DNA from 3 places in the Kitasatospora sp. NPDC086801 genome. Region 2 is predicted to be linked to each of the others. Evidence: riboswitches for the same ligand, from Rfam matches in the RefSeq annotation. Region 2 holds a riboswitch; each other region holds the start of a gene.

Region 1 (9,741 bases), on a different contig from region 2:
AGATGGTGGAGTGGCTGCACGAGGCGGCCGACGGCAAGGTGCCGGTGGTGATCAACCCGGGCGCGTTCACGCACTACTCGTACGCGATGCGGGACGCCGCCGCGCAGCGCACCGCGCCGCTGATCGAGGTGCACATCTCCAACCCGTACGCCCGGGAGGCCTTCCGGCACACCTCGGTGATCGCCGCGGTGGCCTCCGGCACCATCGCCGGATTCGGGCTCGGTTCGTACGAGCTGGCCCTGCGCGCCCTGGCCGAACAACTCACCACGCGCTGACGCCTGGTCAGCGGCCCGGCGGCGGACTGTGCCCGCCGCCGGGCCGCCGTGTAGTGTCCCCGCTGAGAGGTCTCGGGAGGTGACCGTGACGCAGTACGCCGGGGGTGGGCAGGTCCCGCCGCGTCCCGTCGCTCCGCCGGGGCCGCAGCCGTCGGGGGCCGCCGTGCCGCCGCCGGTGCCGCCTGTTCCGGCTCCCGCTCCCACGCCGACTGCGCCGCCTGTTCCGGCTCCGGTCGCTCCGGTGCCGCCCGCGCCCGCTCCGACGGCGCCCGCGCCCGCTCCGGTGCCGCCCGCGCCCGCCGCGGCCGCACCCGTGCCGAGCGCGCCGGTTTTGGTCGGGGCCACCGGGCACTTCGTGCTGCCCTCCGGCACGCCCGTGCAACTCCCCGTCCACCCGCCGCAGCGGCACGCGCCCACCGGTCCGATCGCCGTCCTGCTGATCGGCCCGGCCGGGGCGGGCAAGACCACCGTCGCCCGGTACTGGGCCGAGCGCCGGCCCACCCCGACCGCGCACATCAGCCTGGACGACGTCCGCGAGTGGGTGCAGTCCGGCTTCGCCAACCCGCAGTCCGGCTGGAACAACGCCTCCGAGGCGCAGTACCGGCTGGCCCGCCGCACCTGCGGCTTCGCCTGCCGCAACTACCTCGCCAACGGCATCTCCTGCATCGTCGACGACGCCGTCTTCCCGGACCGCCCGGCCATCGGCCTCGGCGGCTGGAAGCGGCACATCGGCCCCGGCATGATCCCGGTCGTGCTGCTGCCCAGCCTGGACTCCGTGCTGAGCCGCAACGCCCGGCGCGGCGGGATCCGGCGGCTCGGTGACGAGGAGGTGGCGCGGATCCACGGCCGGATGGCCGGCTGGTACAACTCCGGGCTGCCGATCATCGACAACTCGTACCTGGACGTCGCCGGCACCGCCGCCGAGCTGGACCGCGTCATCCTGGCCCGGCTGATGGGCCTGCCGGTCCGCTGACCTGCTGGTCCGCCGGTGCGCTGACCTGCGAGGATCCGGCGGTGTCGGTGCCGGCTGCGATGATGGACGGGTCCTGTCGAACCACCCCGGGGGAGCTGACGCCCGTGCCGGAAGGCCACATCATCCACCGCCTCGCCGCCGAGAACCGGAAGGCCTTCGGTGGCCGCCCGGTCGAGGTGTCCAGCCCGCAGGGCCGGTTCGCCGACGAGGCCAAGGCGATCGACGGGCAACTGCTCACCGGGGCCGAAGCCGTCGGCAAGCACCTGTTCCTCGGCTTCGAGGAGGGCGCCTGGGTGCACGTCCACCTCGGCCTCTACGGCGGCTTCACCTTCGGCACCGGCCCCGCGCCCGAGCCGGTCGGCCTGGTCCGGCTGCGGCTGGCCAACGACGACGGCTACGCCGACCTGCGCGGCCCCAACACCTGCGCGCTGGTCACCGGCGCGGAGAAGGCCGCCGTCGCCGCCCGGCTGGGCCCCGACCCGCTGCGCGCCGACGCCGACCCGGAGGCCGCCTGGCGCCGGATATCGGCCAGCCGGACGACGGTCGCCGCGCTGCTGATGGACCAGAAGGTGCTGGCGGGGGTGGGCAACGTCTACCGGGCCGAGGTGCTGTTCCGCCACGGGATCGACCCGCACCGCGCCGGCCGCGACCTCACCCGGGGCGAATGGGACGCGATCTGGGCCGACCTGGCCGCCCTGATGCGCGAGGGCGTCGGCGCGGGCCGGATCGACACCGTCCGCCCCGAGCACACGCCCGAGGCGATGGGCCGCCCGCCGCGGGTCGACGACCACGGCGGCGAGGTGTACGTCTACCGGCGGGCCGCGATGCCCTGCCTGGTGTGCGGCACCGACGTCCGCACCGAGCAGCACGCCGCGCGCAACCTGTTCTGGTGCCCCGCCTGCCAGGCGGCCTGACCGGGTTCGCCGCTTCGCCGGGCAACCGGCCGACCGCCCACCGCCACCACGGGGTTGACGCCCTCCGGCCGTCGACGAACACCCGGCCGGGCCCGTCCTCCGGGAGAGCCGGTCAGCCGGTTGCCGCGCTGGGCTCGTGGTGTTCGGCGGCGGCGCACGCGTCGAGGAGGGGGCGCAGGGCCTCGTCCACGAGCCGGTAGCGCACGATGCGCCCGTCCTTGTCCCCGGTGACCACGCCCGCGGTGCGGAGCAGCCGCAGGGCCTGGGACACGGCGGGGTCGCGCATGCCGGTGGCGACGGCGAGATCGGTGACGGCGAGCGGGCCGGCCCGGTGGAGGGCGAGCAGGAGGGCGAGCCGTCCGGGGTCGGCGAGCAGGGAGAACCGCTCGGCCCAGGTGCGGACATGCGCGGGGTCGCCGATCGCGGCGATGGCCTCGCAGACCCGGTGTCCGTCGATGGTGCGGTGGCCCGCGCGGTCGGCCGGTACGAGATGCATGCGCACATTGTTGCAGGAGGGGGCCTGTGATCCTGGACACCTGCGCGGGTGCGCAGCCTTGCAAGGGTGGGTCCTGGCCCCTACGGTGTTCCCCGCCGTGGTGCTCGGGAAGACCGGTGACGGATCCTCAGGGGTCCCAGTCCGGAGCGGCCCTCGCCACTGTGATCGGGCCGTCGTGATCGTCGACGACGGAGAGACGTCCGTACCCACGACGCCACTGGGTGCCTCGCGCACCTGGGAAGGCGGGTACGGGATCCCCGTAAGCCAGGAGACCGGCCACGGCATCTCACGAAGTGTTTCCACGAGGTGCTGGAGCGTGACCCGAAGATGACCATGCCCGAAACCGCCGCCGCCGAGGCGCCGGCGACACCGCCCGTGCTGCCCACGTTCCGCTGGAAGCGCGAGGACACCATCCGCACGGCCGGGCTGATGGGGGTGATCCTGGCCATGCACGTGGTGGCCTTCGGAACGCTCGTGTTCCTGGTCGCGCCCCACAACTACGCGGTCGGCACCCAGGTCTTCGGCGTGGGCCTGGGGATCACCGCGTACACCCTCGGCATGCGGCACGCCTTCGACGCCGACCACATCGCGGTGATCGACAACACCACCCGCAAGCTGATGGCGGACGGCAAGCGCCCGGTCTCGGTCGGCTTCTGGTTCGCCCTCGGGCACTCCTCGATGGTGGTGCTGATGGCCGCCCTGGTGGCGGGCGGTGCGCAGTTGGCCAGCACGCTGATGGACGACGACTCGACCACCCACAAGTGGCTCGGGATGGTCGGCACGACGGCCTCCGGCGCGTTCCTCTACCTGATCGGCGCGCTCAACCTGGCCGCGCTGCTCGGCATCCTCAAGGTGTTCCGGGCGATGCGGGCCGGGTCGTACGACGAGGCGCAGCTGGAGGAGCACCTCGACTCGCGGGGCTTCATGGCCCGGGTGCTGAACCGGGCGACCCGGTCGATCACCCGGCCCGGGCAGATGTTCCCGGTGGGCATGGTGCTGGGGCTGGGCTTCGACACCGCGACCGAGGTCACCCTGATGGTGATGGCCGGGTCGGGCGCGGCGGCCGGGCTGCCCTGGTACGCGATCGTCTGCCTGCCGCTGCTGTTCGCGGCCGGGATGAGCCTGTTCGACACGCTGGACGGGACGTTCATGAACTTCGCGTACCAGTGGGCCTTCGCCAACCCGGTCCGGAAGGTGTACTACAACCTGACGATCACCGGGCTGTCGATCGCGGTGGCCTTCGTCATCGGCACCATCGAACTGGTCGGCGTGCTGCACGAGAAGCTCGACCTGACCGACCCGGTCACCGGCTGGATCGCGGGCATCTCGCTGGACAACGTCGGCTACGCGATCGCCGGGCTGTTCGTGGTGGTCTGGGCCGCGGCGATCGCCTACTGGAAGCTGGCCCGGGTGGAGAAGCGCTGGGCGGCCGCCGAGTAGCGACGGCTGCGATCAGCGAAGGCAGCGAGCAGCGACGGCGCCTCCCCCCGGGATCCCGGGGGGAGGCGCCGTTTCGTCGCTGCGGGTCGGTGCCGGTCGTCGGGCGGGCGGGGTTCAGCGCTCTTCGCGGAAGTCGACGTGCCGGCGCGCGACCGGGTCGTACTTGCGCAGGACCATCCGGTCCGGGTCGTTGCGGCGGTTCTTGCGGGTCACGTACGTGTGGCCGGTGCCGGCGGTGGAGCGGAGCTTGACGACGGGGCGCAGTTCACTGCGGGCCATGGGTGTCCTCCCGGGTGGGCGGGGTGTTCGGGGCCGGGGCGAAACCGTACACCGAAATGGAAGTCATTTTCATCTGGTGTAACGTGAGCTCCGTCCCGCCCATTCCCGGACACCAGGGAGCACCCATGTCCGCCCACTGCCAACTCACCGGCCGCCGGCCCGGCTTCGGCAACGCGATCTCGCACTCGCACCGCCGCACCCGCCGCCGCTTCGACCCCAACATCCAGCACAAGCGCTACTGGCTGCCCGGCGAGGGCCGGTACGTCCGGCTCACGCTCAGTGCCAAGGGCATCCGCACCATCGACGCGATCGGCGTCGAGGCCGCCGTCGCCCGCATCCGCGCCCGAGGGGGGAAGGTCTGATGGCCAAGCAGAGCAAGATCGCCAAGAACGAGCGGCGCCGCGCCGTCGTGGCCCGGTACGCCGAGCGCCGCGCCGAGCTCAAGCGGATCACCGCCCACCCCGGCACCGCCCCCGCCGAGCGTGCCGCCGCCCAGGCCGAACTCGCCCGCCAGCCCCGCGACGCCAGCGCCACCCGGATCCGCAACCGGGACGCCGTCGACGGCCGCCCCCGCGGCTATCTGCGCGCCTTCGGCCTCTCCCGGGTCAACCTCCGCGTCCACGCCCACGCCGGCCACCTGCCCGGCGTCCGCAAGGCCAGCTGGTGAGCGGCGTGGACGGGATCAAACTGCCCGTGGTGGTCGTTGCCGGACTGCACTCCGACGAACGCCGCGCCGCCGTCCGGGAGTTGGCCGCGGCGGCGGTGGACGCGGTGGTCCTCCACCACGACCTGCGGGAGGCCTCGCAGGGCGTCGTCCACCGCGAACTGCGCGACGCGGGAGGCGGGTTCGACGCCGCCGACGTCCCGCTGGTGAACGACTGCCCCTGCTGCGCCCTGCGCGAGGACCTGCTGCCGCGACTGCTGCGGATCGCCGACGAAGGCCGGTACGGGCTCGCGATCGTCGAACTGTGGGGCGGCAGCGACCCGCACCCGGCCGTCGAGGTGATCGCCGGGGGAGAGGCGGACGGCCGCCACCTGGCGGACGCCGTCGAACTCGCGGGGGTGGTCACCGCCGTCGACCCGGACCGGCTGATCGGCGAACTCTCCGTCTCCGATGACCTGGTGGACCACGGCGAGCACACCGCCGTCCAGGACCGGCGGACCCGCGCGGAGGCGCTCGCCCACCAGGTCGAGTACGCCACCACCCTCGCCGTCCCGCGGACGACGGCGCACGCGCCCGGGCTCGCGCTGCTCCGCCAGCTCCACCCGACCGCCCGGGTCGTCCGGCTCGGCACCGGCGCGCTCACCCGGGCCGCTCTCGGCGGCTTCGACGTCGCCGCCGCCCGCGACCGGGTCAACCCGGCGATCGCGCTGCTCCCGCAGGAGGGCGACGAGGCCGGCGTCACCACACTGGTCTGGGAGCGCCGCCGACCGCTGCACCCCGAGCGGCTGCACCGGGCGCTGGAACTGCTCGTCCCCGCCGCCCAGCGCAGCCGCGGCCGCTTCTGGCTGGCCAACCGGCCCGACCTGATGCTCGGCTGGGACGCGGCCGGGGCCAACCTCGCCGTCGAGGAGTGCGGGCCCTGGCTCACCTCCCTGCCCGACGCCGCCTGGGACCTCTACCCGCCCGCCCGCCGCGCCGCCGCCGCCCTCGACTGGCACCCCCTGCACGGCGACCGGGTGCAGCAGCTCAGCTTCACCGCGGAGGGCCTGGACGTCGACGGCGTCACCGGGCTGCTCGACTCCTGCCTGCTCACCGACGCCGAACTCGCCGCCGGCGAACCCGGCTGGAAGGCCCTCCCGGATGCCTTCCGGGACCTGCTCGACCCCGTTCACTGAAGGATCGTCACTGTGCGTAATCGACTGAATCCGCCCAAGGCCCGACCCAACCCGCTGCTCGCGACCGGCATCGAGTACATCGACTACAAGGACACCGACCTGCTGCGGCGCTTCGTCTCCGACCGCGGCAAGATCCGGAGCCGCCGCGTCACCCGGCTCACCGTCCAGCAGCAGCGTGCCGTGGCCCGGGCCGTCAAGAACGCCCGCGAGACGGCCCTCCTCCCGTACGCCTCCGGCACCACCCGATAAGGAGCCCCTGATGGCCGTCCCCAAGCGCAAGCTGTCCCGCAGCAACACGCGGCACCGCCGTGCCCAGTGGAAGGGCGAGGCCCCGAAGCTCGTCCCGATCACCCTGAACGGCCGTGAGCTGCTCGTCCCCCGGAACCTGGTCCCCGCCTACCGCCGCGGCCTGATCGAACCGGAGGGGGCGTAGCGATCGCAGGGGGGCGTGCGGGGGTGGGGGCGCGCCCTGTCGGTGGTGCTCGGCGGGCGGATCGCGGTGGGGGTTCGTAGGCTCGACGCATGTCTGATGCGTACGCGGGTCGGCGGGAGCGGGTGAGGGAGCACTGCAGTGCGGCCGGGGCCGATGCGGCGCTGATCACCCGGGCGGCGAACGTGCGGTATCTGACGGGCTGCGCGCCCTGCGGGGCGACGCTGCTGCTGACCCGGGAGCGGGTGCTGCTGGCGCTGCCGGACGATCTGCCGGCGGACGACACCGGGGAGCACCTGATCGCGGCGGACGTCACCCAGGTGCCGGTGCCGGTGTCGGCCGGGGTGGACACCGCCCTGGCGGCGGCCGGTGCCGCCGCGCGACTGGGCGTGGCGGACCTGGCGGTGGAGGAGCACGACCTGACCGTCAGCCGGCACCGGGCGGTGGCGAGCCTGGCGGAGGGGGCCCGGCTGGCCGACCTGGGGCAGGTGGTCGAGCGGCTGCGGGTGGTCAAGGACGAGCACGAGATCGCCGACCTGCGGATCGCCGCCGAGATCGCCGACCAGGCGCTCGGCGAACTGCTGGAGTCGATCCTGGTCGGCCGCACCGAGCGGCACCTGGCGATGGAGCTGGAGCGCCGGATGATCGACCACGGCGCGGACCGGGCGGCCTACCCGGTGTCCGTCGGCACCGGCAGCCACTCCGGCCAGCCCGCCCACCAGCCGACCGACCGCCGGGTGGAGGAGGGCGACTTCCTCACCGTGGTGATGGGCGCCCAGTACCGGGGCTACGGCGTCTCCACCGCCCGGACCTTCGTGATCGGCGCCGCCCCCGCGCCCTGGCAGGTGGAGCTGCACCGGCTGGTGTTCCGGGCCCAGCGGGCCGCCCGGGAGGCGCTCGGGCCGGGTGTGGAGCAGTACGTGCCCGACCGGGCCGCGCGGCAGATCCTGGAGGCGGCCGGCCACGCCGAGGCGTCCCCGCACCCGGTGGGCCACGGCATCGGACTGGAGATCCGGGAGGCGCCGCGCCTCGGTCCGTCGGACATGGGTAAACTGGACAGCCGCGTGCCGGTCACCGTCGGCCCAGGAGTCCACCTCCCGGGCAAGGGCGGTGTCCGGATCGAGGACACGCTCGTGGTGCGCCCCCCAGAGGAGGGCGGGCCCGAGCTGCTCACCATCACCACCAAGGAGCTCCTCGCCCTGTGACCGCGGCCGCCCGTCGGCCGTCGGCGGCAGGACGCAAACCTTGGTTCCTTGACAGCTATATCCAGGAGTAAGTGCGCCCGTGGCTTCCACGAACGATCTCAAGAACGGCATGGTCCTCAAGCTGGAGGGCGGCAAGCTCTGGTCCGTCGTCGAGTTCCAGCACGTCAAGCCCGGCAAGGGCCCGGCCTTCGTGCGCACGAAGCTCAAGGAGGTCCTGACCGGCAAGGTCGTCGACAAGACCTTCAACGCCGGCACCAAGGTCGAGACCGCCAGCGTCGACAAGCGCGGCATGCAGTTCTCGTACAAGGACGGCGAGAACTTCGTGTTCATGGACACGGACACCTACGACCAGGTCACGATCGAGCCCGCCGTCGTCGGCGACGCCTCCAAGTACCTGCTGGAGGGCTTCGACGCCCTGGTCGCCATGTACGAGGGCGCCCCGCTGTACATCGAGCTGCCGGCCTCCGTCGAGCTGCTGATCTCCCACACCGAGCCCGGCGTCCAGGGCGACCGCTCCACCGGTGGCTCCAAGCCGGCCACGCTGGAGACCGGCGCCGAGATCGCCGTGCCGCTGTTCATCGTCACCGGCGAGAAGATCAAGGTCGACACCCGCGACGGCAGCTACCTCGGCCGGGTGAAGTAAGTCCGTGTCGGCCGCACGTAGCAAGGCCCGTACCAGGGCCTTCCAGATCCTCTTCGAGGCCGACCACCGCGGGGTCGACCCGCAGCGGGTCCTCGCCGACTGGGTGGCCCGCGCCCGTGAGCCGAAGCCCGACGAGGGCACCCCGCAGGTCGGCGAGTACACCATGGAGCTGATCGAGGGGTACGTCCAGCACGCTCGCCGGATCGACGACCTGATCTCGCAGTACGCGGTGGGCTGGACCCTCGACCGGATGCCGATCGTGGACCGCAACGTCCTGCGGCTCGGCGCGTACGAGCTGATCTGGGAGGACGGCGTCCCGGACGCGGTCGTCCTGGACGAGGCCGTGGAGATCGCCAAGGAGTTCTCCACGGACGACTCCCCGGCCTTCGTCAACGGCCTGCTCGCCCGCTTCCTGGAGCTGAAGCCGAGCATCCGCCGGTAGGTCCCGACCGCCGGCGGTGGTGGCAACCGCAGAACGGCCGCCGGACCCGGATTCCGGGTCCGGCGGCCGTCGCGCGTTTCACCCGGGCGGCGTAAGGTGGTGCCCTACTCGCCAGTAACTTGGCGTTCGGAGACCCGCAGTGAAGGGCAGGCCACCCCCCATGACCACCGCGACCCGCAGCGAGTTCGACCAGGGCATCGCCCTGACCCGGCACCCTGACGAGCCCGGCCGCTACGAGGCCGAACTCGGCGCCGGCTGGCAGATCGGCGGCGGGGTCAACGGCGGGCTGCTGCTCGCCGTCGCCGGACACGCGCTGTCGCTGGAGCACGGCGACCACCCCGACCCGGTGTCGATCAGTGGTTACTACCTGTCCGCCTCCACGCCCGGCCCGGCCACCGTCCGCACCGAGGTGCTGCGCACCGGCCGCGGGCTCTCCACCGGCACCGCCTCGCTCAGCCAGGACGGCGTGGAGCGGCTGCGGGTGATCGCCAGCCACGGCGACCTCGCCACCGCCGACGGTGAGGTGCGCACCAGCGCCCTGCCGCCGCAGCTGCCGCCGCCGGACCAGTGCATCGGCGTCGAGCACGCGCCCAGGGAGCTGGTCGCCCAAGCCGAGCTGCTGGAGCGCTTCGACCTGCGGCTGGACCCGGCCACCATCGGCTGGGCGCTCGGGCAGCCGTCCGGCAACGGGCGGATCCAGGGCTGGTTCCGGCTCGCCGACGGCCGCGAGCCCGACCCGCTGCTGCTCCTGCTGGTCGCCGACGCGCTGCCGCCGGTGACCTTCGACCTGGGCATGCCCGGCTGG
Region 2 (9,741 bases):
GCGCCGGCTGCGGCCAGGCGGCGGGCTGCGGTTGCGGTGCCGGCGGCTGCTGCGGCCAAGCGGGCTGGGGCTGTACCGGCGGCTGCTGCGGCCAGGCGGGCTGCGCTTGGGGCTGGAGCTGGAACTGGAGCTGCTGCGGCGGCCAGGCGGGCTGCTGCTGGAACGGCTGCGGGCCCGGGGCCGGCTCGGCCGGGATCGTCTGGAGGAGCGACCAGTGCACCGGCCCGCCCGACGCCGCGGCGGCTTCCGGCGCCCGCTGCTCCCGCCACTTCAGCCGGGCCAGCAGCACGATCAGCGCCGCGGTGACGACCACGCCGAGCGCGAAGGTCGCGAGCTTGAGCCCGCCCTCGGTGGTGCCGGTGAACCACTCCCGCTGCGGCTTGTCCAGGAGCGCGCCGGTCAGGCTGCGCACCCGGTTGTACCCCTCGACCAGTGCGACACCGGCCGCCACCCCGAGTGCCCAGGTGCGCCCGCGCAGCAGCAGGATCCCCGAAACCAGGTAGAGCAGGCCGTAGTTGAGGCTGCCGGTCTCGGCGTCCACCGCGGTGCCGCCGTAGTAGAAGATGCCTTTGACGTAGGTCGCGAACCCGACCTGGCCGAAGCAGTTGTACGCCGCCCAGCCGAGCAGCACCACGCCCCAGCCGACGGCGATGCCGCCGGCCGCGCGCATCGCACGCGCCTGTCCCATCCCGCACCCCCGCCCCGCCGGACCGTCCCGGCGCCAACCCCTCGGCTTCGCCGCCACAGGATGCCACACGGCGCAACGGACACGGAACTCCGGCCGTTCAACGGCACTTCACGGTGTCGCACACCTCACAGCGGCCGCCCCGGCGGACGTGCAGGCCACCCCGGCAGACGTGCCGGCCGGCTCAGCGAACGTGCAGACCGCCCCAGTCGACGTTCGAGCCGAACGGGCCGGCGCCGCCGGTGAGCGCCAGCGGGCTGCGGTAGGTGGCGTTGACGTCCGCGCTGGAGTTGCGCGGCTGGTCCGGCGCCAGGTTGTCCGAGGTGAGCGACTGCCCCCAGACCGTCCAGATCGTCCAGGGCGTGCGCCGCAGCGTGTCCGGCTGGCGGGAGTTGACCGGGACGGCGAAGGACTCGGCCAGGATCCGCGGCTTGCCGTAGGCGGCGAGCCCGTCGTAGTACCGCTTGGTCCACACCTCGCCGGTGCCGATCGGGTGCGCGGGGCTGCCGCTGTAGTCGTCCACCCCGACCACGTCGACGTACTGGGAGCCCGGGTAGTAGTCCCACGGGTCCGCCCCGGGGGCTCCGTCCCAGGACACCGGCGTCCAGACGAACAGCAGGTTGTGCAGGCCCCTGGTCTCCACCAGGTAGCGGTAGGTGATCCGCCACAGCGCCTGGTAGTCGGCCGGCTTCTGGCCCGACCACCAGAACCTGCGGGAGCAGTCCTGCACGTTCATCTCGTGGTACGGGCGCAGCAGCACCGGCACGTCGTGGGCGGCCAGGTACTCCAGGTGGTCGGCCAGGTAGGACAGGTCGGTCATCAGCGCGCGGTACTCGGGGGTGTCGTGCGCGCTGTCGACGACCCGGCCGAACCAGCCCTTGTCCTTGGCGGCCGGGGAGTTCGAACAGAGCACCTGCTCGAAGGACTTGACGTCCGAGCCGGGGTAGGGCTGGTGGAAGGACATGCCGACGATCCCGGCCGGCCCGCCGCCGTTGTCGGGCAGTTCGGTGGTGGTGCCGTCGCAGTTGTGCTGGACGCCGGCCGTGCCGTAGCTGCCGTCGTCGGCGCGCGGGTGGCCGGACCAGACGGCGGCCAGCAGGTCGACGGCGTCGTCGGTGTACTGCCAGCCGGCCCGGCAGGTGGGCCACCGGCCGGCCGAGTAGGAGCGCGGGTCGCCGACGCCCCAGCCGGTCTGGCCGTAGCCGGGGCCGAGGTCGGTCTCGACGAAGCCGGGCAGCTTGCCGGTGATGTCGGCGGCCTTCTTGTAGTAGTAGCCGACCTGCTTGGTGCCGCGGTAGTCGCCGTACTCGGGGTTGTTGCGCTCGTTGTGCGCCTCGACGTGCTGGCCGATCACCGTCCCGCCGCTCTGCCCGGTGCGGGCCTGGTTCTCCAGGTCGGCGAGCAGTTGCTGGACGGCCCGGGCGTTCGGCGAGGCCTGCTGGTCCCGGGCGAGCAGGTCCCGGCCGACCTCCGGCGGCAGGGTGCGCCCGGGGAGGCCGACCGTCACCGGGACGCGCGCGAGCTCCCCGCCGTCGGCCCGGCCGTCGCGCTGCAGCAGCACCACGGCGCCCGTGGCGACCACGACCCCGGCCACGGCCAGGACGGCGGGCTTGCCGCGCAGGGCTCTGGGCAGGGCCACGGACCGCTCCTCCGGTTGCTCGCCGGCACCGGCCCAGACGGACGCAACCGGAACACTCGTACGAATGACTGCCCCGAGAGCCTGCCACACTCCCCCTGCCCCGGCGAACGAACCCGCCGGGGCAGGGGTGTCACGGCGGATCAGCCGGCCGGAGTGGCCCCCTGCGCACCCGGCGCGGCCGCGGACGCGGCCTTGGCGCGCTGGAGCAGCTGGCCCTTCACGTGCTCGCCGAAGCCGGCGGCCGCCGCGGTGGCGGCGGCGTCGGCGGTGTCGCCGCCCTTCGCCGAGCCCTCGACCGTGAAGTAGGCGTACCGGCCCAGGGTGTTGTGCGTGTTGGTGCAGCCCGGAGTGGCGCAGAACGCCGGCGCGCCCGGCGCGACGGCACCCTTGAGGTGGCCGGTGTAGCTCTTCATCGAGGTCTCGGCCTGGATCTTGTGGTCGAAGACCGCGACGCCGACGGTCACCGCGCTGTCGCCGGAGACGTAGGTCGCCCGGAGCACCTTCTGGCAGCCCTGGTCGCCGAGGACCTTGCCGAGCCCGCCGGTCGTCGAGTTCCCGTCCCAGCAGGGCGAGTCCAGCGAGACGAAGGTCCGGTTCCAGGTGGCGCCGTTGACCGTCACCTGGAGCGCGGAGAACAGCGCCCCCGCGTCCTGCGGCGCCGGGTCGGTGGCGGCCTCCCAGATCGGCTTCGACGGGTCGTCCGGCGCGCCGCCCGGGGTGCCGGACGGGGCACCGCTCAGGGTGCCGCTCGGGGCCCCGGCGGCGCTCGGCGCGGCGGAGGACGGCCGGCTGGAGGCCGTGCCGGTCTGCCCCGCGACCGGCTTCCCGCCGCCGTCCTTCTTCGTCATCAGCATCGCCCCGCCCGCGACCAGGCCGCCCACCACGACGACCGCGACCGCCACGCCGAGGACCCGCAGCCGGCGGCGGCGCTTGCCGTCCGCCTCGTTGCGGTCCGCCAGCGCCTCCCAGTTCGGCTCGGAGCGCTGCGGCGCCCGCGGCTGCGGCTGCGCCTGCCACTGCGGCGGCACCTGCTGCTGCCCCGGCTGGACCGGCTGCGGCTGCGGAGGTGGCACCGGCGGGCCGGGCTGCGCGACCGGCCGGGCCGGCTGCGGCACCGGCGGAACGGGCTGCGCCACCGGCTGCGCGGGCGGCACCGGAGGCCCGTACGAGGCCGGCGGCGGCCCGAAGCCCCCACTCGGCGGCAGCACCGGACCGGGCACCACCGGCGGCTGCTGATTCCGTGCGTCCCCCGGCCCGACGGGGGGCATTCCCTGCGGACCCTGCCCGGGTGCGCCAGTTCCGTCGCTCACGCGCCCCCTCGCTTCGCTCGATGATCGCTTCGCGAAACGCGCCCCTCGGCGCTTCGCTCGCTCATGCGCCCAGATCGTAGGGCATGCCCCCGGCGACCGATCCGCCCGGTGACTGTTCCGTATCGAAACCAGGACGCCCGGAGCCCGGAACCGAGGCGCCCCAAGGCCATGACCCACCCCCTTCCAGCACCGCCGGTTATCGCCCCGACACACCGCGCCGCACTAGATGTGGGGTCGCATCAGAGAGACACCACTAGATGTATGCTCAATCCTGCTGTCGATGCAGGGGAACCCGGTGCGAATCCGGGACTGCCCCGCAGCGGTGAGCGGGCGGCTCCAGTAGCCGCCCGGCGAGTCCGAGTACCTGCCGACAGTGTGCGCACCGGCCCTCCCGCAGAGGCCGCACCAGCACGAGAAGTACCTTCCGGGCCTCGCGGGCGGGCCGGGGACGCCACTGTCGCGCGACGCTTCCCGCGTACGTGCCGTGCTCCCCTGCCCCGAACGGCCCGGTACCCCCCGATCACCGCCGCCGATCGCCGCCAGGAGAGAGCGCCTTGACCACCGCTGCCTCAGCCACCCTGCCCGCCCAGGGCACCGGCCCCGCCCCCACCGACCCGACGGTCTCCGACCCCGGCGGCGCGCTCCTTCGGCTGCTCACCGACCGCAGCGTCGATCTCCCCCAGGCGGACCCCGGCCATGTCGCCGCCGCCGCGCTGCGCGGCCGCCACGCCGGCTCGGACTTCGCCGAGCTGCGCGGGCTGGCCGTGGACGCCGCCGCGTCGATGATCGCCGAGGACCCCCAGTACTCGAAGCTGGCCGCCCGGCTGCTCGCTCTGGAGATCGTCGACGAGGCGAACAGCCAGGGTTCGCGCTCCTTCGCCGCCTCGATCGCCGTCGGCCACGCCGAGGGCCTGATCGGCGACACCACCGCCGCCTTCGTCGCCAAGCACGCCGCCGCCCTGGACGCGCTGATCGACCCCGAGGGCGACGACCGCTTCGAGTACTTCGGCCTGCGCACCGTGCAGTCCCGCTACCTGCTGCGCCACCCGATCACCCGCAAGGTCATCGAGACCCCGCAGCACTTCCTGCTCCGCGTCGCCTGCGGCCTGGCGGTCGGCGACAGCGAGCAGTCGGTGCGCGAGGTCGCCGAGCTGTACGGCCTGATGAGCCGGCTGGAGTACCTGACCTCCTCGCCGACCCTGTTCAACTCCGGCACCCGGCACCCGCAGATGTCGAGCTGCTACCTGCTCGACTCCCCGCTGGACAACCTGGACTCGATCTACAACCGCTACGCGCAGATCGCCCGGCTCTCCAAGCACGCCGGCGGCATCGGCCTGTCCTACTCGCGCATCCGCTCGCGCGGCAGCCTGATCCGCGGCACCAACGGCAAGTCCAACGGCATCGTGCCGTTCCTGCGCACCCTCGACTCCTCGGTCGCCGCCGTCAACCAGGGCGGCCGCCGCAAGGGCGCGGCCTGCGTCTACCTGGAGACCTGGCACGCCGACATCGAGGAGTTCCTGGAGCTCCGCGACAACACCGGCGAGGAGGCGCGGCGCACCCACAACCTCAACCTGGCGCACTGGATCCCGGACGAGTTCATGCGCCGGGTCAACGCCAACGAGGACTGGTCGCTGTTCTCCCCCGCCGACGTGCCCGAGCTCGTCGACCTGTGGGGCTCCGACTTCGACGAGGCCTACCGCAAGGCCGAACTGGCCGGCAAGGCCGTGCGCACCATCCCCGCACAGACCCTGTACGCCCGGATGATGCGCACCCTGGCGCAGACCGGCAACGGCTGGATGACCTTCAAGGACGCCTCCAACCGCGCCGCCAACCAGACCGCGTTGCCCGGCCGCACGGTGCACTCCTCCAACCTGTGCACCGAGATCCTGGAGGTCACGGACGACTCCGAGACCGCCGTCTGCAACCTCGGCTCGGTCAACCTCGGCGCCCACGTGGCGGTCGGCGCTTCCGTCGACGACCTGCTGGGTGCGATGGACTGGGAGCGCCTGGACGCCACCGTCCGCACCGCCGTGACGTTCCTCGACCGCGTGGTGGACATCAACTTCTACCCGACCACCGAGGCCGGCACCTCCAACTCCCGCTGGCGCCCGGTCGGCCTCGGCGTGATGGGCCTCCAGGACGTCTTCTTCAAGCTGAGGATCGACTTCGACTCGGCCGAGGCCGCGCGGCTGTCCACCCTCATCGCCGAGCGCATCATGCTCACCGCGTACGAGCGCTCCGCCGACCTGGCCGAGCAGCTGGGCCGCCACGAGGCCTACGGCGAGACCCGCGCCGCCCGCGGCGAGCTGCACATCGACCACTTCCCGACGGCCGCCCCGCAGTGGGCCGACCGCTGGACCGCGCTGCGCGCCCGGATCGCCGAGACCGGCCTGCGCAACTCGCTGCTGCTGGCCATCGCGCCGACCGCGACCATCGCGTCCATCGCCGGCGTCTACGAGTGCATCGAGCCGCAGGTCTCCAACCTGTTCAAGCGCGAGACGCTGTCCGGCGAGTTCCTCCAGGTCAACCCGTACCTGGTGCGCGAGCTCAAGGAGCTCGGCGTCTGGGACCAGCAGACCCGCGACGCCCTGCGCGAGGCCAACGGCTCGGTGCAGGAGCTGGGCTGGCTGCCCGCCGAGGTCCGCTCGCTCTACCGCACCGCCTGGGAGCTGCCCCAGCGCGCGCTGATCGACCTGGCCGCGGCCCGCATGCCGTACCTCGACCAGAGCCAGTCGCTGAACCTGTTCATGGCCGCGCCGACCATCGGCAAGCTCAGCTCGATGTACGCGTACGCGTGGAAGGTCGGTCTGAAGACCACCTACTACCTGCGCTCGCGCCCGGCGACCCGGATCGCCCAGGCCGCGTCCGGTACCGCCCGCGCCGCCACGCCCGCGTCCGCGTCCGCGCCCGTGCCCGTGAACACCCCGACCCTCACCCCGGAGGAGGAGGCCGCGCTGGCCTGCTCCCTGGAGAACCCCGAGTCCTGCGAGGCCTGCCAGTGAGCACCCCCGACCGCGAGAAGATGCTGCTCGACCCCGGCTTCGAGCTGACCCTGCGCCCGATGCGCTACCCGTCGTTCTACGACCGGTACCGGGACGCGATCAAGAACACCTGGACCGTCGAGGAGGTGGACCTGCACTCCGACGTCGCCGACCTGGCCAAGCTCAGCGAGGGCGAGCGCCACCTGATCGGCCGCCTGGTCGCCTTCTTCGCGACGGGTGACTCGATCGTCTCCAACAACGTGGTGCTGAGCCTCTACAAGCACATCAACTCCCCGGAGGCGCGGCTGTACCTGTCGCGCCAGCTGTTCGAGGAGGCCGTGCACGTCCAGTTCTACCTGACGCTGCTCGACACCTACCTGCCCGACCCGGAGGACCGCAACGCGGCCTTCGCCGCGGTGGAGAACATCCCCTCCATCCGCCAGAAGGCGCAGTTCTGCTTCAAGTACATGAACGCCGTCGACCACATCGACTCGCTGCAGACCAAGGAGGACCGCCGCGCGTTCCTCCTGAACCTGATCTGCTTCGCGGCGTGCGTCGAAGGCCTCTTCTTCTACGGCGCGTTCGCGTACGTGTACTGGTTCCGCTCGCGCGGCCTGCTGCACGGCCTGGCCACCGGCACCAACTGGGTGTTCCGCGACGAGTCCATGCACATGGACTTCGCGATGTCGGTCGTCGACACCGTCCGCGAGGAGGAGCCCGACCTCTTCGACGACGAGATGGCCAAGCAGGTCACGGAGATGCTGGAAGAGGCCGTCGAGGCCGAGCTCCAGTTCGCCCAGGACCTGTGCGGCGACGGCCTCGCCGGCATGAACACCGACTCCATGCGCCAGTACCTGGAGGCCGTGGCCGACCAGCGCCTGGCCCGCCTGGGCCTGCCGATCCGCTACGGGTCGACGAACCCGTTCGGGTTCATGGAACTCCAGAACGTCCAGGAGCTGACCAACTTCTTCGAGCGCCGCGTCTCCGCGTACCAGGTCGCCGTCGAAGGCTCCGTCGCCTTCGACGACGACTTCTAAACCGCTCAGACACACCAGAGGTGCCCCGCCCGGCTCACCGCCGCGCGGGGCACCTCTGTCTGTACCGACCCGACCGCCCACCCCATCCCCCTGAACTCCCCCGCCCCCACCCGGCGTTCACACCGGGCGGGGGCGGTCGAACGACTTTCCCGTTCTGGAAAGATCAGGTTCTTGACCCTGCGCCCAGAGAGCCGGGAGCATCGGGCAAGACAGGAACCACCGGCGACTTGGAGGCACGTGGTGCTGCGTTGGCTGTCTGGGAACGGGTCCTGCAACGACGGATCGTGCCCACGCTGTGGGGCACCGAGAACGGGGACTACGCGGTCCAGGGTTACGCGATCACCGGTCCTTCCTGCCTGGCAGAGTTGAACCTGCCCGACGGCGAGTCTGCGGTCGTGATCCCCGCTACGGTCCTGGAGGGGTACTTCCATGCTCAAGGGTGAAGACTTCGGCCGTCTCTTCAAGACGTTCGAGCGAACGGCCTTCCGGCTCGAAACGCTGGCGGTCTACGACGTGGACGAGGAACGCGACGAGTTCGCCGACTTCCTCGCAGGCAAGGGGTTGCCGCCCGAATCGTCCGACAACCCATGGGTCCGCTCCATGACCGATCTGGGCAAGCAGGTGGCCCGGGTGCACGTCCTCCACTCCCCCTTGTCGGACTACCTCCGCTACGAGCTGGCGTCGTACCCCGGCAACATCAAGGCCGGCGAGTCGATCGGCATCATCGACACGGCTCGCCAGAAGGTGGCCGGGCTACCGGACCACGACTTCTGGCTGTTCGATGACGCCCAGGTCTACCGGATGCACTACACGGATGCAGGGCAGTTCCTCGGAGCCGAACTCCTGCCCGACGACTACCTGAGCGAGTACCAGCAGTACCGGGAGATCGCTCTGACGAACGCCGTGCCTTTCGGGGAGTACTCGGCGGCTTGAGCGGAGAACAGCACAAGGACTTGGGCAAAGCCCTGCGGGCGCTACGGATCGCCTCGGACAAGACAGCCGAGACCGTCGCCCGCAGGGCTTCCATGTCTCCAGCCAAGCTTTCGAAGATCGAAAACGGCAAGACCCTGCCGAGCGTGCAGGACGTGGACCTCATCCTGACCGCGCTCGGCATATCAGGCGAAGCCAAAGCAGAGTTCCTGGAGGCAGCCCGCGGCGCGGCGACCGAAGAGGTCGCCTGGCGGGAACTCCGCCGAATGGGCCACTGGAAGCACCAGCACGCCATCAAAGCCATCGAAGCCCGAACAGGCCTTCTCCGACTCTTCCAGGGACAGCTGATTCCTGGACTGCTCCAGAGCGCCGAATATGTCTCGGCCGTCTTCGCCTTGCACCCAGAGCTGCCAGAAGAGGCGAAGACGAAAACGATCGCAGCTCGACTGGAGCGCCAGGCCGTATTGTACGACCGCCAGCGGCAGTTCCACTTCCTCATCTGTGAACATGTACTACGCTGGCGGATCTGTCCTCCTGCCGTCATGGCTACACAGCTCGATCGCCTGGTGTCACTGTCCCGCCTTCCCAACGTGACCATCGGGTCTATTCCCCTCGCCAGACGAATGCCGGACTTCCCAATGACATGCTTCAGCATGTATGACGATCGCCTGGTCATCGTGGAGACGTTCCATTCAGAGATCACCACTCACGATCCACGAGATGTCGGCGTCTATCTGTCAAAATTCTCCGAATTCGATGCCGTAGCACTACACGGAGACGACATGCGCGCACTGGTCGAAGGGATCCGAGACGAATTCCTTCGAGAATAAGAATCCAAAGGAATCCTCAGTGGAAAACAGGTCGGATTCAGCACGGCTCGCGGGTCCAGAGCGGCAGGACGCCAGAATCCTCCGCTGAAACGGCGCGGACAAGAAGCAGGTTGAGCTGGCGAGCCTTGAGCGGACCTCGACGGAACCCCGCCACTTCCTGCCGACCATGATCACCGGACTGCTCTCGACGCCGGCGTACGTCAACGCCAGTCTGGCCCAGATCCCCGGCGATCACTCGAGGGTCATCGCCAAGAAGCTTGAGCGGCAAGCCGTACTCCGCGACGTCACCAAGAGCTTCACCTTTGTTTTGACGGAGCAGGCCTGCCTTT
Region 3 (9,741 bases), on a different contig from region 2:
CGCACCAGCCCGGCCCGCTCCCAGGCGCGCAGCGTCGCGGGCCGGATTCCGAGCCTGTCCGCCAGTGGCCCGATGAACGTGCTGCCGGGCCCGGAGAGCGCGGCCGGCTCGGATCCCGTACCGGGCTCGGGCGCCGTGGCGGGCCCCAGGTCGCGGAGGGCGCTCTCCACGGCCTGGAGGGTCCGCCGGTCGTCGAGGAGTTGGACGTGGCCCTCGTCGATGAGGCGCAACGCCTCGTCGACCGCGCCCTGGTTCACGGCCCGCAGGATCGACGTCGCCGCCTGGTGGCCGTGGCCGGGCACCAGGGCGAGGAAGGCGCGCAGGGCCCCCGCGTGCAGCGAGGTGTAGATGCGGTAGCCGTGGGGTGTGCGACCGGCGGCCGGAAGGATGCCGGCCTCCTCGTAGTTCCTGATCGCCTGCGTGGACAGACCGTGCCCGCGCGCCAGATCGACCGGCCTGAGCCGATCACCGCTTTGAAGGTTTCTCCCCATGCTGCCGACGATATCGCGGGAAAGTTTCAACCGAAGGCTCAACGATACCGTTGAAGGCATGGCTACTGACATCAAGGACACCGCCCGTGCCGTCGAGGCCGCCGCCATCATGGGGCTGCTCCCGGCCCGGCCCCGGCTGCTCGCCCTGGGCGAGCCCACCCACGGCGAGGACGCTCTGCTCGACCTGCGCAACGAGCTCTTCCGGCAGCTCGTCCAGCAGGAGGGCTACCGGACGATCGCGATCGAGAGCGACTGCATGACGGGCCTGCTCGTCGACGACTACGTCACCTCGGGCACGGGCACCCTCGACGACGTCACGGAGCGGGGGATCAGCCACGGCTGGGGCACCTCCGCGGCCAACCGCGAGCTCGTGCGCTGGATGCGCGCCTACAACGTCCGCGTCGACGACGACGGCCGGCCCGCTTCCGAGCGGCTCCGCTTCGCCGGTTTCGACGGCCCGCTGGAGATCACCCACGCCGCGAGCCCCCGGCAGGCCCTCCTCGCACTCCACGGCTACCTCGCGGCCCGGGTGGACGCGGACCTGCTCCCCTGCACCGCGGACACCATCGACCGCCTGCTCGGCCCCGACGACCGGTGGACCGATCCCGCCGCGATGATGGACCCGTCCCGGTCCACGGGGCGGTCGGCCGAGGCCAGGGAGCTGCGGCTGCTCGCCGACGATCTGGTGGCGCTGCTCGACGCGCAGACGCCGCACCTGCTCGCGGCGACCTCGCGGGACGACTGGGACCGGGCGCGCCTGTACGGGCGCACCTCGACCGGCCTGCTGCGCTACCACTACTGGATGGCCGACACCTCACCGGCCCGCATGACGCGACTGTGCGCGCTGCGGGACGTGATGATGGCCCACAACCTCCTTGCCGTCGCCGCTCGGGGCCCGGCACTCGTCCACGCCCACAACTCCCATCTCCAGCGGGAGAAGAGCACGATGCAGATGTGGGAGGGGCCGGTGCAGTGGTGGAGCGCCGGTGCGCTCGTGAGCGCCCGGCTCGGCGAGGGGTACGCCTTCGTGGCCACGGCCCTCGGCACGATCCGGCACCAGGGGGTGAACGCCCCGGCGCCGGACACCCTCGAAGGACTCCTGTACGCGCTCCCGAAGGACCGCTGCGTCATCGACGCCCCGCGGCTGGCCACCGCCCTCGCCGGTACGCGGCCCGAGCCCCGCGTATCCCCCTGGTTCGGCTACGCCCCGCTCGACCCGGCCCACCTGGCGGGCACCGACGGCATCGTGTTCGTCAAGGACGTCCCGCAGAGCTAGGTGGTCAGTACGGCCAGGGCCACCACCAGCAGTCCCGCCTGTGAAAATCGCTGTCCGGCCGCCGGAGCACGGTGATAGACGACCGGGGTGCGAGAGACCCTGGACTTCCCCGATCTGCTGCGGCTGATCGACGAACGATCGACCGCCTTCCGCGCCGCGGTCGCCGCCACGCCCACCGCCGCCACCGCTGCCGGCCGTGCTGCGCGACAGCGAGCCGGCCCCGACCACCGTCGCCCGGGTGTCCCAGACGGCGACGGCCGTGCGCTGGGCCGCCCACGGGCCGGGGGTGACGCTCGTCCTGGCCTCCGCGGTGCCCCACGGTCACGAGCACCTCGCGCGCCCGGTGTCTCCGGCCGTCTCCCAGCCCGTCATCGCCGTGGTCCGGCACGGCGCGGGCCCGGCGGAGACGGCCCTGCTCGAACTGCTGCGCCAGGAGACCTGGTCCGAGTCCACGTCCTTCCCGCCGGTGCCCTGACCCACCATCGGCCCCGCCTGGTGGGCGGGGCCGATGGCGGGTCAGGCGGCCGTCGTCCCGCGCCCGCGCAAGGCGCCGCGCGTCAGCCCTGGTCCAGCTGGGACAGGGCGTCGGTGATCAGGCGCGTGGCGAAGTCGTGGTCGTCGCCGGACATCCGGTTGACGTGCTCCGCGAGCAGGGTGACCGTGGCTTCCAGGGGGTTCATCTCGGCGTCGGTCCAGGGCCCGTACTGCGCGCGCCACAGGTTGGGGCTCAGACCGCTGCCCGCGGCGATCAGCAGGCCGGCCATGGTGGGGATGACCTCGGGGCGGAAGGTCTTGGGCATCATGCGCATCGTGGCCACGAGGGTGGGCACCACGTACTCGATGACGTCCTTGCCGTGGTCCTCGCAGGCCGTCCGCAGCCAGTTCATGAACAGGTAGATGAGCGTGCACGCGCCGTCCAGCAGCTCGTTGAACTCTTCGGGGCTCACGGATGCGGCGAACTGGTCGATCATCCGCTGCTGTTCGGGGTCCGTCCCGGCCTTGCCGTCGTAGATGGCCTTGAGCCGGGAGTCGATCATCATGAGCGCTGTGCTCACATCGCCGACGGCAGCGTACTGGGGGTCACAAGGCGATGACACGGGTCTCCTTCTCACACGGCCGCGACGGGTGCGCGGATTGGTTCACCCGCTTGACGGTACCGCTCCCGGCCGAAGCCGGGCGCCCGCTGCCGCGACTCGCACACCCGTGACGGCCCGTCCGCTCTCACCCGCCTGCGGCGGCTTCCCGCAGGTCCCGGCGGTACGGCGGATCGCCGGGGGCGGTGGTGCAGCCCCCGGCGATCCGGTTCCACTCGTCAACAGCGCGTCACCAGCGCGTCACCAGTACGGGTGAGCCGTCCTCGCGGTCCTCCTGCCCCTGTGGTTCTTCACCACGACGCGAGCGCCTGAACCGGACGACCCGGCCGACGCGTTGTAGCCCGTAAGTGCGCGTACCTGAGAAGCGCAATCGTCCCGACAGTCAGGAAAGTTGATGGCACATCATGCACGGCGGCTGGCTGCGTTGCTCAGCGGGGCGTCCTTGGTCCTCTCCGCGCCGTTGATGTCGGTGCCGGCCTTCGCCGCGTCGGCCGATCCGGCGACCGGCTCCACCACCGAGGCCTTCGCCGAGGCCCAGGAGCGGATCGTCCAGGCCGCGGACGAGGTCAACCGGCAGGCTCACCTGGACCCGGCCACCGGATACGGCAACATCACCGTGTCCGTGCAGGACAAGGGGTACACCCTCTACTGGAAGGGGGCGGTTCCCCGGGACATCGGTGATCTGGTCGCCGCCCAGCGTGCCCGGGGCGTCGCCGTCTCGGTCGTTCCCTCGCGCTACAACGCCGAGGAGCTGAAGGAACGGGCGCATGCGATCATCACGTCCGACATCCGCGTCAACGGCGCGGAGATCATCAGCGCCGGGCCGAGCAACGACGGCAACTCACTGAACATCGGCATCGACGCCGCGCAGCTCGCAGCCCAGGACAACGCCCAGGCCTCCCCGCAGAGCACGGCCTCGATCCCGGACAGCCTCACCCACGGCATCCCCGTCACCGTCGCGCCGGAGGAAGCCGCCCAGGACACGGGTCTGCGGGAGGCGGACAGCTCCCCCTGGTTCGGCGGATCCCTCATCAAGACCACCGTGGGGGGTCAGGGCGCGACCTGCACATCCGCCTTCGGCGCCAAGTGGCCCAAGGAGTACAACCCCGCGGGGTTCGACCAGTACTACCTGATCACCGCCGAGCACTGCGTGTCGTCCGGCACCACGGTCAAGAGCGGCAACGGTCTGGTGATCGGCAAGGTGGCGGACGAGATCGCCCGCCACGACAGTGCGTTCATCTCGGTGGACAAGGCCTCGCCGTGGTTCTACACCGGCGGGCCGGTCAAGTCGACGACCCAGGCCACGTCGAAGTTCACCGGCCCCGGCACCCTCTATGCCGGCATGGAGTTCTGCGTGAGCGGCGCGCTCATGGGGGAGGTCTGCGGCGGGAAGGCCGTCAGCACGAACCAGGAGAAGAAGATCGAGGGAACCACGCGCGTGGTGAGCGAGCTCGACCAGGTCTCCGGCAAGAACATGGCGGGGAAGGGAGACAGCGGCGGCCCCGTGTACTCGTACGGCACGCAGGGCACCAAGTTCGCCGCGGGAATCCTGTCGGCGAGCATCAAGGGGGAGAACTGCAAGAATCCCCTCGGGGGCACGCGACCGTCCTGTTCGCCCAACATCTACGTGACGGACCTCGCGTCGACCCTGCGCCTGTACAACGGCATGGTGATCGGCGACTTCGTGTAGCCGGACTCCTCCCGCCGGCATGCGCGGGCCGGTGATCGGGGCGGCGTCGGCACGAAGCCGGCGCCGCCCCTGACCGATCACGCAAGACCCGGAGTCGTCACACACTCACGAGGAGTCCCGTGATCGAGCACCACGTCCGTGTCCACCCCGGTGCCGACCGGCTGCCGCGCGAGGAGCAGCTCGCCCGGAGACAGGCCGGGCCGCCGGCCCGGCCGACGCCGTGGTCACCGGCCGGTCAGCCGGCGAGCTCCGCGCGCAGGTGGCGGGCGGCGCCGACGAGGCTGTCGAGCGAGGCGCGGGTCTCGGTCCAGCCGCGGGTCTTCAGGCCGCAGTCGGGGTTGACCCAGAGCCGCTCGGCGGGGATGGCCGCGAGGCCCGCGCGCAGCAGCTCCACGGCCTCCTCGGTGCTCGGGACGCGCGGGGAGTGGATGTCCCAGACGCCCGGGCCGACCTCGCGCGGGTAGCCCGCCCCGGCCAGTTCACCCGCGACCTCCATGTGCGAACGGGTGGCCTCCAGCGAGATGACGTCCGCGTCGAGCTCGTCGATCGCCGTCATGATCGCGCCGAACTCGGCGTAGCACATGTGGGTGTGGATCTGGGTGTCGGCGCGGACGCCGGAGGTCGCCAGGCGGAAGGACTCGGTGGCCCAGTCCAGGTACGCAGGGCGGTCGGCGGCGCGCAGCGGCAGGGTCTCGCGCAGCGCCGGCTCGTCGACCTGGACCACGGCCGCGCCCGCGGCCTCCAGGTCGGTGACCTCGTCGCGCAGGGCGAGGGCGACCTGGCGGGCGGTGTCGCCGAGCGGCTGGTCGTCGCGGACGAAGGACCAGGCGAGCATCGTGACCGGTCCGGTGAGCATGCCCTTGACCGGGCGGTCGGTGAGGCCCTGGGCGTAGCGGAACCAGTCGACGGTCATCGGGTGCGGGCGGGAGATGTCCCCGGCGAGGACCGGCGGGCGCACGTACCGGGTGCCGTAGGACTGGACCCAGCCGTGCCGGGTGGCCAGGTAGCCGGTGAGCTGCTCGGCGAAGTACTGGACCATGTCGTTGCGCTCGGGCTCGCCGTGCACCAGGACGTCCAGCCCGGCCTTCTCCTGGAAGGCGATGACCTCCCGGACTTCCGTCTCCATCCGCTCGCGGTACGCGGCGGCGTCGATCCGGCCCGCCGTGAGGTCGGCCCGCGCGATGCGCAGTTCGGAGGTCTGCGGGAACGAGCCGATCGTGGTGGTCGGCAGCAGCGGCAGGCCGAGCCGGGCGCGCTGGGCCTCGGCCCGCTGGGGGTAGGCCTGCGCCCGCCGGGCGTCGGCCCCGGTCACGGCGGCGGTACGGGCGCGGACGGCCGGGTCGTGGGTGATCGGCGACTTGGCGCGCGAGGCGAGGTCGGCGCGGTTGGCGGCGAGGTCGGCGGCGATCGCCCCGGTGCCCTCGCGCAGGCCCCGGGCCAGCAACGACGCCTCCCTCGCCTTCTGCTTGGCGAAGGCGAGCCAGCGCAGGATCTGCGGGTCGACGTCGCGTTCGGCGGCGGCGTCCAGCGGCACGTGCAGGAGGGAGCAGGACGGCGCGACGTCGACCCGCTCGGCGAGGCCGAGCAGGGTCGCCAGGGTGGCCAGCGACTTCTCCAGGTCGTTGATCCAGATGTTGCGGCCGTCGACCACCCCGGCGACCAGCCGCTTGCCGGGCAGCCCGCCGACGGCGGCCAGATCGTCCAGGTTCCCGACGGCCGGGCCGGTGAAGTCCAACGCCAGGCCCTCGACCGGGGCCTTGGCCAGCACCGGCAGGGCCTCGCCCAGACGGTCGAAGTAGCTCGCGACCAGCAGCTTCGGACGGTCGGGCAGGCCGCCCAGCTCACGGTAGGCGCGGGCGGCGGCGTTCAGTTCGGCCGGGGTGCGGTCCTGCACCAGGGCGGGCTCGTCCAGTTGGACCCACTGCGCCCCGGCCGCCTTCAGGTCCGCCAGCAGCTGCGCGTAGACGGGCAGCAGCCGGTCCAGCAGGGTGATCGGCTGGAAGTCCTCGGCGACACCGGGGGCCGGCTTGGCGAGCAGCAGGTAGGTCAGCGGGCCGACCAGGACCGGCCGGGCTTCGTGGCCGAGCGCCAGTGCCTCCCGGAATTCCCCGACGGCCTTGTCCGGGTTGGCCGTGAAGACGGTGTCCGGGCCGAGTTCGGGCACCAGGTAGTGGTAGTTGGTGTCGAACCACTTGGTCATCTCCAGCGGCGCGACCTCCTGGGTGCCGCGCGCCATCGCGAAGTAGCCGTCCAGCGCGTCCGCCTCGACGGCCGCCCGGTGGCGGGCCGGGATCGCGCCGACGGCGACCGTGGTGTCCAGCACGTGGTCGTAGAACGAGAAGTCGCCGGTGGGCACTTCCCGGACACCGGCCTCGGCGAGCTGCGCCCAGTTCTCCCGGCGCAGGCCGACCGCGGTGTCCCGCAGGGCGTCGGCGGTGACCGTGCCCTTCCAGTACCCCTCGATCGCCTTCTTCAGCTCCCGGCCCTGGCCCTGCCGGGGGTAGCCGTACACGGTGGCCCTGGTCGCCGCGGCTGCGGACTTCGCTGTCAAGGGACTCTCCTTCGCGAGTCTGTCTCCTCAAGTGCCCGGGGACGGGACGAGAGCGCGAAGGGATGACGAACCGGGCGGCGGCCGCCGTGGACGCGCGGGCCCGATCCGCCTGGTGTGTTCGCCGACCCGCCCTCGAGGTCACCGGGATGTCCGCACGCGGAACGGTCCGCGGGCGGGCAGCGGGCAGGTCTTCGGACTCGTGGGCGCACCGGGCCTGTTGGCGTCCGGTACCTACTGGCCGTCGCTTCCCAGACCCGATCCGGGCCCAGTGCGTATGACGGCGGTCGTTCCCACTCACCGCTGCGGGGCAGTCCCGGATTCCCACCGGGTTCCCTCTTGCGACGCCCTGCCTGGCGGACGGGGCGAACCAGCTGCGCCGTCAGCTTAGGGGCAAAACGCGCGGGCCGAAGCGGAAATCGCGGCAGCTGTTCGCATGGTGAGACGCCGTCGCCTGGCCCACGGCGATCGCCGTGCGGGACGCGGCCGGACGCGTACGAGCTTCGGCGGCCGCCCGAACGGGCCGGCGCCCCGCTCCCGGAGCCGCCCCGGGCCCGGGAGGCGGCTGTGAGCCGGATCACCGTTGAGGTTGACCTCGGGTCAGGGCGGAAGCTCCTCTCAGCGGCACGACGCCGACCCGGGCAGCACCGATGCGAAGGAGCACACCACCATGTCCCTCACCTCTTCCGGCCAGCACGGGAGCACCCTGCGGACCCCCGCGTACGGCGCCGAGTCGCCGACGGCCGCCGCCGCCGGGCAGGACCGCCCAGGGCTACAGCAGGCGATCGAGGAGATCGTCGACTCCGGTTTCGTCGGGGTGTCGCTGCGCGTGCACGACGAGCGGGGCGAGTGGGTCGGCAGCGCCGGGGCCGCCGAACTGGGCGGCGCCGCGAAGCCGCCGGCGAACGGGCACGTCCGGATCGGCAGCAACACCAAGACCTTCACCGCGACCCTGGTGCTGCACCTGGTGGCCGAGGGCAGGATCGGGCTGGACACCCCGGCGGCGGACCACCTGCCCGGGTTCGGGCTGGACGAGCGGATCACGGTGCGGATGCTGTTGCAGCACACCAGCGGGGTGTTCAACCACACCGGCGAGGTCTACGACGACGGGACGATCGTGCCGGGGATCGCCATCCCCTACAGCACCACCGGCAGGGAGTGGGTGGACGACCGCTTCAAGACCTACCGGCCGCAGGAGCTGGTACGGCTGGCGCTGTCCAAGCCGGCCCGGTTCGAACCGGGGGCCGGCTGGAGCTACTCCAACACCAACTACGTGCTGGCCAGGCTGCTGATCGAGAAGGTCACCGGCCGCCCGGTCGCCGAGGAGATGCGGCGGCTGATCCTGGGGCCGCTCGGGCTGTCGGGCACCGTGGCGCCGGACGCCTCGCCGGAGATCCCCGAGCCGCACGCCCACGCCTACTACCGGTACGAGGAGGCCGGCGAACGGAGGACCATCGACATCACCCGCCAGAACCCCTCCTGGATCTCCAGCGGCGGCGACATGATCTCGACCACCCGGGACCTCCACACCTTCATCTCCGCGCTGCTGGGCGGCAGGCTCCTGCCGGCCCCGCTGCTGGCCGAGATGTGCACCCCGCACCCGACGGGCATCCCGAACATGGACTACGGCCTGGGCGTGTTCGTGGTGAAGACGGACGGCGGCGGCACCGTCATCTCCCACAACGGCGCCGCCGTGGGCCACGCGGCGCTGATGTACAGCACACCCGACGGCAGCAAGACCCTGACCGCCGCGCTGAACTGCGTGGACGACGCCGATCTGTCCATCGGCGGGGCGTTCCAGGCGGCGATGCACCGGCTCGTCGACGAGGTGTTCTGCGGACGAGGTGTTCTGCGGCGGGCAGGCCGATCCGGCCCGGCCGACGCTCTGAGGTGCTCCGCTCAGCCGCCGAGCTCGAAGGAGTCGACGAGATCACGGTAGCCGCCGAGGTCACGGTAGCCGCCGAGCTCGAACACGGGGCAGGATGGGCGGATGAACGGAGTCACGATCGGGCAGGCGGCGGCCTTCGTCGGCGTCACGGTGAAGACGGTGCGGCACTACCACAAGCTCGGCCTGGTCGGGGAGCCGGAACGCGACGGCTCCGGGTACCGGCGGTACGGATCGGCCGACCTGTTGCGGCTGGTGCAGGTCCGGACGCTGGCCGCCGCCGGGGTGCCGCTGGCCGAGACCGGGCCCCTGCTCGACGCCGACGCCGCGCTGTTCTCCACCACGCTCGCCGACGTCGAGCGGCAACTCACCGAACGGATCGAGGAGTTGACCGTTCGACGCGACACGCTGCACCGGCTCGCCGACGGCGACCGGGCCCTGCTGCCCGACCGCGCCGTGGCACTGCTGGAGCGGATGCCCGGCCTCGGCTTCACCCCGGACGAGGTGGCGGCCACCAGGGAGGGCTGGGTGCTGGCCAGAGCCCTCGTCCCGGAGGGCTTCGACGGCTACCTCGCCGACGTCGAACACGCCCTGCAGGACACCCGGTTCGTCGCCTTGCTCAAGCGCGGCTACGAAGCCACGGCCTGGGACCCGGACGACCCGCGGATCGCCGAACTCGCCACCGCCGCGGCCGACCACTTCCTCGCCAACCCCGCACAGCTGAAGATCGTGACCGGCCTGCAAGCCCGCACCGAGG

The links. Region 2 has a riboswitch for cobalamin ahead of ACIPLC_RS06700 (ribonucleoside-diphosphate reductase subunit alpha). Riboswitches for the same ligand answer to the same signal wherever they lie in the genome.
Region 1: linked by a shared signal. The riboswitch ahead of ACIPLC_RS26375 (HoxN/HupN/NixA family nickel/cobalt transporter) and the one ahead of ACIPLC_RS06700 (ribonucleoside-diphosphate reductase subunit alpha) in region 2 are both predicted to bind cobalamin.
Region 3: linked by a shared signal. The riboswitch ahead of metE (5-methyltetrahydropteroyltriglutamate--homocysteine S-methyltransferase) and the one ahead of ACIPLC_RS06700 (ribonucleoside-diphosphate reductase subunit alpha) in region 2 are both predicted to bind cobalamin.

The regions. Positions count from the first base shown of each region.
Region 1 covers NZ_JBIVAX010000029.1:78,917-88,657, forward strand. Annotated here, with positions in the region: gene aroQ (type II 3-dehydroquinate dehydratase) at 1-275, shown strand, start outside; gene ACIPLC_RS26360 (AAA family ATPase) at 361-1,248, shown strand; gene ACIPLC_RS26365 (Fpg/Nei family DNA glycosylase) at 1,353-2,162, shown strand; gene ACIPLC_RS26370 (ArsR/SmtB family transcription factor) at 2,275-2,658, opposite strand; cobalamin riboswitch at 2,740-2,954, shown strand; gene ACIPLC_RS26375 (HoxN/HupN/NixA family nickel/cobalt transporter) at 2,986-4,098, shown strand; gene rpmG (50S ribosomal protein L33) at 4,213-4,377, opposite strand; gene rpmB (50S ribosomal protein L28) at 4,503-4,739, shown strand; gene rpsN (30S ribosomal protein S14) at 4,739-5,044, shown strand; gene ACIPLC_RS26395 (CobW family GTP-binding protein) at 5,059-6,216, shown strand; gene rpsR (30S ribosomal protein S18) at 6,229-6,465, shown strand; gene rpmF (50S ribosomal protein L32) at 6,476-6,649, shown strand; gene ACIPLC_RS26410 (M24 family metallopeptidase) at 6,739-7,851, shown strand; gene efp (elongation factor P) at 7,931-8,494, shown strand; gene nusB (transcription antitermination factor NusB) at 8,499-8,936, shown strand; gene ACIPLC_RS26425 (thioesterase family protein) at 9,097-9,741, shown strand, end outside.
Region 2 covers NZ_JBIVAX010000003.1:348,586-358,326, forward strand. Annotated here, with positions in the region: gene ACIPLC_RS06685 (hypothetical protein) at 1-688, opposite strand, end outside; gene ACIPLC_RS06690 (glycoside hydrolase family 26 protein) at 870-2,324, opposite strand; gene ACIPLC_RS06695 (hypothetical protein) at 2,465-3,478, opposite strand; cobalamin riboswitch at 3,879-4,021, shown strand; gene ACIPLC_RS06700 (ribonucleoside-diphosphate reductase subunit alpha) at 4,213-6,636, shown strand; gene ACIPLC_RS06705 (ribonucleotide-diphosphate reductase subunit beta) at 6,657-7,652, shown strand; gene ACIPLC_RS06710 (hypothetical protein) at 7,901-8,095, shown strand; gene ACIPLC_RS06715 (DUF6879 family protein) at 8,082-8,585, shown strand; gene ACIPLC_RS06720 (helix-turn-helix transcriptional regulator) at 8,582-9,412, shown strand; gene ACIPLC_RS06725 (DUF5753 domain-containing protein) at 9,528-9,741, shown strand, end outside.
Region 3 covers NZ_JBIVAX010000036.1:40,434-50,174, forward strand. Annotated here, with positions in the region: gene ACIPLC_RS29045 (TioE family transcriptional regulator) at 1-491, opposite strand, end outside; gene ACIPLC_RS29050 (erythromycin esterase family protein) at 550-1,767, shown strand; partial or broken gene ACIPLC_RS29055 (LysR substrate-binding domain-containing protein) at 1,964-2,242, shown strand; gene ACIPLC_RS29060 (hypothetical protein) at 2,325-2,864, opposite strand; gene ACIPLC_RS29065 (hypothetical protein) at 3,256-4,551, shown strand; gene metE (5-methyltetrahydropteroyltriglutamate--homocysteine S-methyltransferase) at 4,787-7,102, opposite strand; cobalamin riboswitch at 7,267-7,489, opposite strand; gene ACIPLC_RS29075 (serine hydrolase domain-containing protein) at 7,770-9,038, shown strand; gene ACIPLC_RS29080 (MerR family transcriptional regulator) at 9,090-9,741, shown strand, end outside.